DNA from 2 places in the Pseudoalteromonas sp. SCQQ13 genome. Region 2 is predicted to be linked to the other one. Evidence: predicted binding sites of a transcription regulator. Region 2 holds the regulator's gene; the other holds the start of a gene.
What was found. The regulator sigma-54, encoded in region 2, starts transcription at its own class of promoters, with help from an activator protein. The targets are predictions, from matches to a motif close to GTTGGCACGNNNNTNGNNT.

Region 1 (4,431 bases), on a different contig from region 2:
TAATGCAGCGGTAAGTGCTTTTTTAATAAAGTCTTCTGATTGAAAACCAATTGTACTAAAGCTTTGAATTTGCTCTATAAATAAATTATGTACTGCGCTTATTTTAGCTTGCGATAGATCCTGCAAACCGGCCATCGCCATACCCACTTTTTGTACCTGTTTGGGCTCTAAGTGTTTGAGTATTTGCGCTGCATCTTCTTCAGATAAACTTAATAGCAGTATGGCCGCTTTATCTACGCCATCTAGCTTATCAACATCGAAAGCTGCTGGGAGTTGTTTTTGGTTTTGATCAGTCATCTTCGGTTAACCACGCTTTCACTACTTGTGATGATAGTTCTGGTTCATTAGCTACAAGGGCACGTACGGCTTTAAGTAAGTCTTCGTCACCATGTAAATCGGGTAGCTGCAGTGTACCATCGCTTGAGAAGCCAACTGAAGCAGAATCAAAGTCTTTATTTAGCATATCTAAGCTATTATCGCCAATATCAACCCCTGAGCTAAGTGCATCTTCATCGTACTCATCAAGCGTGCTGTCTGGGTAAATTAAGCGTTTTAGCATAGGTTTAACTACAGCCATAATCAACACAATAATAACCAATGCAGCCAGTACTAAGCGTACTATTTTCATAAACCAGTCTTGTTCCCATAAAGGTACTTCAAAACTCATATCTACGGCTTCTCGTACAAAGGGAACTGTTACTACTTCTAGGGCATCGCCGCGCTGTATATCAAAGCCAACACCACCTTGTAATAAACGTCGAATATTTGACAGTGCCTCAACCGAGCGCGGGGTCATGGTGGTTTCACCGTTTTCGCCCACTGTTGGCAAATAATCAACCGCCACCGATACACTAATTCTGCGAATCGTGCCGCTTTGTTGGCGCTTATGCGAAATAGTAGTATCGAGCTCATAGTTACGCGTGGCTTCTTTATGCGTGCGGCTCGGTGAAGTAGCACTTCCTGCGCCGCCTTGGCCTGCCACTTCTGGAATATCTGAATTTACCGGAGGCTGATTACTTAACGCGCCAGGAATACCCACAGCTAAGCCGCCTATGTTGTTTTCCTCAAACGTGGTTTCGCTTCTTACCGCTGGTAGGTCTGGGTTATAACGTTTTTGCGTTTCTTCTAATGAGCTAAAGTCCATGCTCAAATCAACTTGCGCAGTGTAATTACTCAAACCAACAATAGGGATTAAAATGCTATCAATTTTTTCTAGGTATTCTTGCTCGCGCTTACGCTCTAGGTCGTACTCTTTACGAGAGCGCGCAGAAAGTGAGCTTTGTGAGCCCGAATTTAATAAACGGCCATTTTGATCGGTAACCGTTACGCGTGCAGGCTCAAGCCCTTGCACTGCTGAGGCTATCATATCCACCACAGAGTCTACTTCTTCGCTGTTAAGCGAGCGTCCGCGTTTAAGCGTAAGCACCACAGTTGCTGATGGCTTTTTCTCTCTGCGAGCAAATACGTTTTCTTTTGGAATAGCTAACAGCACCTTGGCGCGAGTGATGTTATTAAGCTCTTCTATAGTGCGGGCAAGTTGCTGCTCTCGGCCATGCTTTAGGCGCTCGCGCTCTAAGCGTTGGCTTACACCAAAGCCCATGTCTTGCATTATTATGTCTGAGCCAGAAGTAGGACCTTGATCCAAGCCTTCGCGAGTCATTAGTAATTTTATATTTTGGTATTCGCTTTCATCAACCGACACTACGTTGCCATCTAGTTGATAGTCTATTTTTTGCGCATCTAAAAAATCAAGCGTTTGAATTAGCTCTTCGGTGGGCATTTTACCTAATGGGCGCATATCTGGCTGACGTGCCCAAATAATCACAAAAATGGCAATTGCCAAACAAATCGCCAGTGCAATAATAAGGGTAACTTGACGCAATACATCAACACCGCTTAACGCACTTAAATAGCCCGACTTTTGTTCTTGTTGATCGTCACTATCGCTTTGCTCAATACCGCCACTAGCAAGTGCAAGATCTGTAGATTGATTAGATTGCGCCACAATTATTCTCCACTACCTGATTAAACAGGCATATTCATGATTTCTTTGTAAGCTTCAACAAGTTTATTACGCACTTGTACGGTCGCTTCAAATGCAACAGAAGACTTTTGCGAAGCAATCATTGCCTCAGCAAGCGATACGCTTCTGTCGCCCATTTCAACCGCTTTTACTTTTTGACCTGTGTCTTGCTGTAACTCATGCACAGTATTGAGCGCATTGCTAAGCATATCGCCAAATTGTGCTGATGACGTAGACTGAACTTGCGTAGGCAATTTATTAATTTGATTATTACGGCCCGCTTCTAAGGCCATTGATTGCATTTCTTGAAATACAGCGCTATTTTGAATTTTCATTATTTGTCTCTAACAATGCAGTTAACTCTTAAGGTTAATAAAGCACAAAACGTGCCACATAAATAAAGCTTTAAATACATGGTGTTACAGTTGGTTTTTACTTAGTCAGAGTTTTGACAGCCCTAAATTCAAGGTGTTGAATTTAGGGCTTTTTTGAAGGTTATGCAGGAAGTGAAATACCTAAGTCGCGCATTTGCGCTAGTTTATAACGTAAAGTTCGCGGGCTAATACCCAAAGTTTCAGCTACGTCTTTACGCTTGCCTTGGCAACGCGCAAGTGTTTCTAAAATAATTCGATGCTCTTTATCTTTAAGCTCATCTTTATAACTGCCTGTATCTTGAGCGAATAAATCTGATTTTTGCTCATTCGGTGTTTGATCATCAAGCTTTTCATCACCCGACTTTTCGTCATTAATAACGGCTGTTGTTTTACTATCGTAATAGGCGCTAGTTAACGCACTTTCACTAATTGCTGGCTCTACTACAAAGTTACTTGGGGCTAAATTTTCAATAAAAATAGCTTGCTCACCTATGCTGTTACCACTGCGCAGTATAAGCGCACGCTGAATTACGTTATCAAGCTCACGCACATTACCTGGCCATGTATGGCTAAGCAGCTTTTGCTCAGCTTGCTTATCTAAAATAGCCAGCGGCTGCTTAGCTTTTATTAAATGGCGTTCAATTAAGTGCTTCGCCAACACAATTATATCGCCAGGGCGCTCGCACAATGGCCGCCACATTAGCGGAAAAACGTTAAGGCGATAATATAAATCTTCCCTAAACTGATTATTCGCTACCGCTTGTTTTAAATCGCGGTTACTGGTTGCGAGTATGCGTACATCTAGCGCAATGGTTTTACGACTCCCTAAGCGCTCAACTTCGCGCTCTTGTAATACACGCAGTAGTTTAACTTGTAAGCCCAAATCCATTTCGGTAATTTCATCTAGTAAAATAGTACCGCCCTGTGCTTGCTCAAACTTACCTGGGCATGCCTGAATCGCACCAGTAAAAGCGCCTTTTTCGTAGCCAAATAACGTGGCTTCGAGCATATTTTCAGGAATCGCCGCACAGTTAATAGCCACAAAGGGCTTAGCAGCACGCGCTGATTTATCATGAATAAACCGCGCTAATACTTCTTTACCCGAGCCACTTGGCCCCAGCACCATAACACTGGCGTCTGATTTAGCTACCCTGCTTGCAAGCTCCAGCAACTGAATACTCGTTGGGTCGGCAACAATAGGGCCGTCGGTTTCTTTGGGTTTTTCGGGCAAATAGCGGCTCACCATATTTAATAGCACCTCAGGTGCAAATGGTTTGGCCATATAATCAATCGCACCTAAGCGCATTGCCTCTACCGCATCGTCAATAGTTGCGTAGGCGGTCATCATTAATACCGGTAAATCGGGGTAATTTAATTTAATACTGCGCAGTAAATCTAGGCCACTCATAGCGCCCATTTGCACATCGCTCACCACTAACGAAAAGGATTCTTTTTTAAGTAGTAACATCGCCTGCTCTGCACTGTCGGCAGCAACGCATTCAATACCCGACATTTCTAGGGTATCTATTAATGCTTCGCGAAGCCCTGCGTCGTCCTCTACAACTAAAATAGTATTACTCATAACGATTCCTCTAATTTAGATGCTGCGCTAATTGGCAATAACAAGTTAAAACAAGCGCCGCCATGTACATTATTAGTCACCTCAATACGCCCTTGGTGCGCATTAACAACAGAGCTTACAACCGCCAACCCTAAGCCTGTGCCTTGGCTGCTAGTGGTAAAAAATGGTTCAAACAGTTTATCTACCTGCTGTAGATCAACACCTGGGCCATTATCACTCACGCTAATGCGTACAAAATCTGAGGTTTGCAAATCGCGCATTGCACTTATTTGCACTTGTGCCCCAGCGCCTATAATTTGAATACTGTTATGAATCAGGTTTTGAATCGCACTGGCAAGCGCGGTTTTATTCCCTAAAATAGTAATGTCGGGCTCAGGTAAGCTTACATCAAGCTCACTGTTATTAAGCGTTACCATGGCATCTGCACCGGTTTTTACTTCGCTTAATAATTG
Region 2 (4,431 bases):
AGCACCTTTGGGAATACCATGCTTAAAGCCAAACGACTCAAAGGTAATGATAAGCTGTTTGTCTTTTTTACCGAGTATGGTTTCACGCATAGATTCAGCAAGTTGATGCACACTTAAATCGGTTGTATCAATGACATGATCAGCCCGCGTTACGAGTACATCGAGTAATTCTTTTTCTTTTTTTATTGCTAAATCTAGCGGTAGCGAATCAATCGAAAGCGGGTGCAAACGACGTGTTTCTGAATAACGGCGGATTAACGTTTGATCGTCGCTATCTAAATAAAATAACGTTGGTTTAGCAAAGTCGGGCAAGTACTCAAGGATATCGTTAAACTGCTGCTGGTCTTTAGGCAGGTTACGCACGTCTATACTAACGGCTATTTTATCGTAGTTATCAGAGACACTGCGCACTAATGAAGGCAGCAAATTTACCGGAATATTATCTACACAATAGTAACCTAAATCTTCTACAACACGTAAAGCAACTGACTTACCAGAACCTGAACGGCCACTTATAATAATTAATTCCATTTACCACCCCTTTATTAGTAACTAGGATTGATCCAAAATAACTTGGTATAACGCTTCATCAGACTTTGCCGCACGCAATTGCTTACAAAACTCTTTATCGTTTAGTTTATCAGCTATTGTGGCTAGTGTTTTCAAGTGCTGCTGGTTATCGCCATCGGGCACTATAAGCGCAACAAAAATATCAACTGGACGATTATCAATTGCATCAAAATTAATAGCGGTTTCGCTTATTAAAATTAAGGCAAGAGGCTCTTGTGCCCCGCTCATACGGCCATGTGGAATTGCTATTCCTCGGCCAATACCGGTACTACCTAGCTTTTCTCTTGCCAATAAAGCAGTGAGAATATCTTGCTGAGGTAAATACGGCATTTTTTTATGCGCGAGTTCACTGATGAATTCTAAAATTCTTTTTTTACTATTAAAAAGGACCACAGCTTTGCTGCAGTCCTGGCATATAAGTGAGCTTAATTTCATAGTGTTAGTGTCGAGCAAACTTCTCTTTGTGTTTAATTACTTGACGATCGAGTTTGTCAATCAACGAGTCAATGGCAGCGTACATATCTTGGTGTTCGGTCGATGCAAATAGCTCAGCGCCACTTACAAAAATTGTTGCTTCAGCTTTTTGACTTAATTTTTCTACATCGAGAATAACATGCACATTAGTTATGTGATCTGAGTGTCTTTGCAGCTTTGCAAATTTATTATTTACATAGTCTCTTAATGAGTCTGTAATGTCTACATGACGACCAGTTAAGTTTAGTTGCATCAGCATTTTCCTCTTTGTTGTACGTCTTAAATCAAGCTTTTACGTTGATTCGACGGGGGAATAGCCAGAGATTCGCGATATTTTGCAATTGTCCGTCTAGCTACTTTAATTCCTTGCTCAGCCAATATATCTGCAATCTTGCTATCACTCAATGGTTTGGCTAAGTTTTCTGCAGCTATCAACTTTTTAATCAGGGCACGTATGGCAGTTGATGAACATTCGCCACCATTTTCGGTGCTTACATGGCTTGAAAAAAAGTACTTAAGCTCAAAAATGCCACGTGGAGTGTGCATATATTTTTGCGTAGTGACCCGTGAAATAGTCGACTCGTGCATTTCAACTATTTCGGCAACATCGTTTAATACCATAGGTTTCATGGCTTCTGGGCCATGTTCAAAAAACGCTTGTTGCTGCTTAACAATACAATTAGTTACTTTCAGGAGTGTTTCGTTTCTACTTTCTAGGCTTTTAATAAACCATTTAGCTTCTTGTAAGTGCGAGCGAATAAATTGGCTGTCACCGCTGGATTTTACTGTACGAGACATAGCCGCATATTGGCTGTTAACACGTATTTTTGGCATGCTATCAGGGTTTAGCTCTACCACCCAGCGGCCTTTTATTTTTTTAACAGACACGTCAGGTATAACGTATTCAGACTCTTCTCTGACAATAGTATCCGCAGGCTTAGGATTAAGCGTATGAATAAGTGTCATTATTTCTTTAAGCTCTTCTTCTTTGAGCTTAGTTTTTTTCATTAACGTACGATAGTCGCGAGCAGCGAGTAAATCGATATGATCAGTTAACACCATTTTTGTTTCGTTAATATAAGGGGTGTCTTTATCAAATTGATTTAATTGAATGCATAAGCATTCTTGCAAGCTGCGAGCTGCAATACCAACAGGATCAAATAATTGAATGCGCTTTAGCACTGCTTCTATTTCATCTAGTTCTACTTCGTGTTCGTCGTCAGTTTCTTGGTTAAAGCTTGCTAAAAGGTCTTCGCAACTGAGGGTTAAAATACCAGAGTCATCTACGGCTTCAACGATAGCTATGGCAATAGCTTCGTCGGTAGGGCTAAAAGGGGTGAGCTGTAATTGCCACATTAAGTATTCATGCAGGGTTTCGGTTGATGCACCTTGATAAATAGATTCATCTTCAGGCATTGGCCCTGATGAAGAGGCAGGCGCTGCGCTCATATATTCATCCCATGATACATCCATGGCCATGTCGTCGCTTATGGTGTCTTTATTTAGTGCTTCACCGCTATCTTGCTCATACTCGCTTGGGGTGTCGTCAGCAGAGGCGCTAACAGTAATGTCATCTGCTTTTTGCTCGTTTTTACCTGCTGATTCTTCCGTGTAATCTTGTTCATCAACTTCAAGTAATGGGTTGCTATCAAGTGCTTCTTGTATTTCTTGCTGGAGATCCAAGGTACTAAGCTGCAATAAGCGAATAGCCTGTTGCAGTTGCGGAGTCATTGTAAGTTGCTGGCCCATGCGCAGCTGTAATGATTGCCTCATTTATCTCTAACAATCCTTATAAATTGATATGATTAATCTTAGCAGATGCTTATAGTAATAACATAAATATTACAGTTTGAACTGCTCGCCTAAATAAACATCACGTACTGTTTTATCGTTTAATACAAATTCAGGAGTACCAGATGCAATTAGCTCCCCATGAGAAACAATGTAGGCTTTTTCACAAACATCAAGGGTTTCCCTTACATTGTGGTCGGTAATTAGTACGCCAATACCACGATTTTTAAGGTGTTCTATAATTTTTTTAATATCGAGTACTGAAATAGGATCCACGCCAGCAAAGGGCTCATCAAGCAATATAAATTTAGGATCTGCAGCTAAAGCACGTGCTATTTCTACGCGGCGACGTTCACCACCAGATAGCGCCATACCTAAGCTGTCGCGAATATGTTGCAGGCTAAATTCGTCCAATAAACTATTTAGGGTTTCTTCCCTGGCTTGTTTATTTAGTTGCTTACGCGTTTCTAAAATAGCCATTAAATTTTGATACACAGTGAGCTTTCTAAAAATAGAAGATTCTTGTGGTAAATAACCAATACCTAAACGAGCACGGCTGTGCATAGGAAGTAAGGTAATATCGTTATCATCAATTAATATTTTACCTTTGTCGCTAGGTACTAAGCCTACAATCATGTAAAAGGTAGTGGTTTTACCTGCGCCATTTGGGCCAAGTAAACCAACAATGCTGCCAGCTTTTACTTCAAGTCCTACATTTTTAACAACTTCACGGCCTTTATAGCTTTTTGCTAATAGCTCTGCTTTTAATGTACTCATGGCTGACCTTTATTGAGTTTTTGTTCTTTTTTTACGTCTACAGGCACTAAAATAGTGTGTACCCGATCAGTTGAGTTTTCATCTTTTTCAGCACTTATAAGCTGTTGCTCTATATCATAGGTGATGCTTTTAGCCGTAATTTTTTGCCCAGCTTGAGAAATGTTTGCATCTCCTACCAGGGTTAAAAAACGTTTCGCTACATCGTAACGTACTTCGTTAGCGCTGGCGCTCATGACAGTGCCATCTGCTTGCTTTTCTTCAAAATATGCAGGGCTGCCCGTGGCAATTAATAGTTGTTTATTATCGCCAAGTTCGTCGCGCTTATGTACTTCTAAACGATCGGCGGTGATACGACGATTACCGTGAATTATCTCGACGTTTTTCTCAAAAATACCAACGTTTTCTTTTAGTTGGCCTTCTTGGCGGTCAGCACTAATAGAAATTTGATTAGCTAATGGGGAAGTACTTTGCTCTGCCGCATTACTATTAAATACAAGTATAAGCGATGGAATAATAAGTATTTTTGCAAGGTTATTGGTCATAATATAGTGTTCGCGTATGGTTAATTAGTTTTATCACCTCGGTTGTTAAATTGGCTTCAAGGCCTTTACCGGTGATCTTTAAATTCGGTCCAGTTATAATAACGGGCTGTTCGCTGCGCATAGTGAGTAGCATTATATCTACTTGAATATTGTCGGCGGTAATTTTGTCTATCATTGCGCCATCAATTAAGTTTTGGGCAGTTACATTACCCTCTAAAATTAATTGTCTTTCATCGTAAAGTGTTGCTTCATCAGCATTGATACGCCACGTTTTTTG

Region 1: the regulator sigma-54 is predicted to act here: its motif matches at 2,399-2,417, upstream of fliE (flagellar hook-basal body complex protein FliE).

Annotation. Positions count from the first base shown of each region.
Region 1 covers NZ_JADYXG010000003.1:162,443-166,873, forward strand. Annotated here, with positions in the region: gene fliG (flagellar motor switch protein FliG) at 1-297, opposite strand, end outside; gene fliF (flagellar basal-body MS-ring/collar protein FliF) at 290-2,005, opposite strand; gene fliE (flagellar hook-basal body complex protein FliE) at 2,026-2,358, opposite strand; gene I6F41_RS04120 (sigma-54-dependent transcriptional regulator) at 2,519-3,979, opposite strand; gene I6F41_RS04125 (sensor histidine kinase) at 3,976-4,431, opposite strand, start outside.
Region 2 covers NZ_JADYXG010000002.1:128,661-133,091, reverse strand. Annotated here, with positions in the region: gene rapZ (RNase adapter RapZ) at 1-531, opposite strand, end outside; gene ptsN (PTS IIA-like nitrogen regulatory protein PtsN) at 553-1,005, opposite strand; gene hpf (ribosome hibernation promoting factor) at 1,010-1,297, opposite strand; gene I6F41_RS02320 (RNA polymerase factor sigma-54) at 1,324-2,817, opposite strand; gene lptB (LPS export ABC transporter ATP-binding protein) at 2,887-3,612, opposite strand; gene lptA (lipopolysaccharide transport periplasmic protein LptA) at 3,609-4,154, opposite strand; gene lptC (LPS export ABC transporter periplasmic protein LptC) at 4,144-4,431, opposite strand, start outside.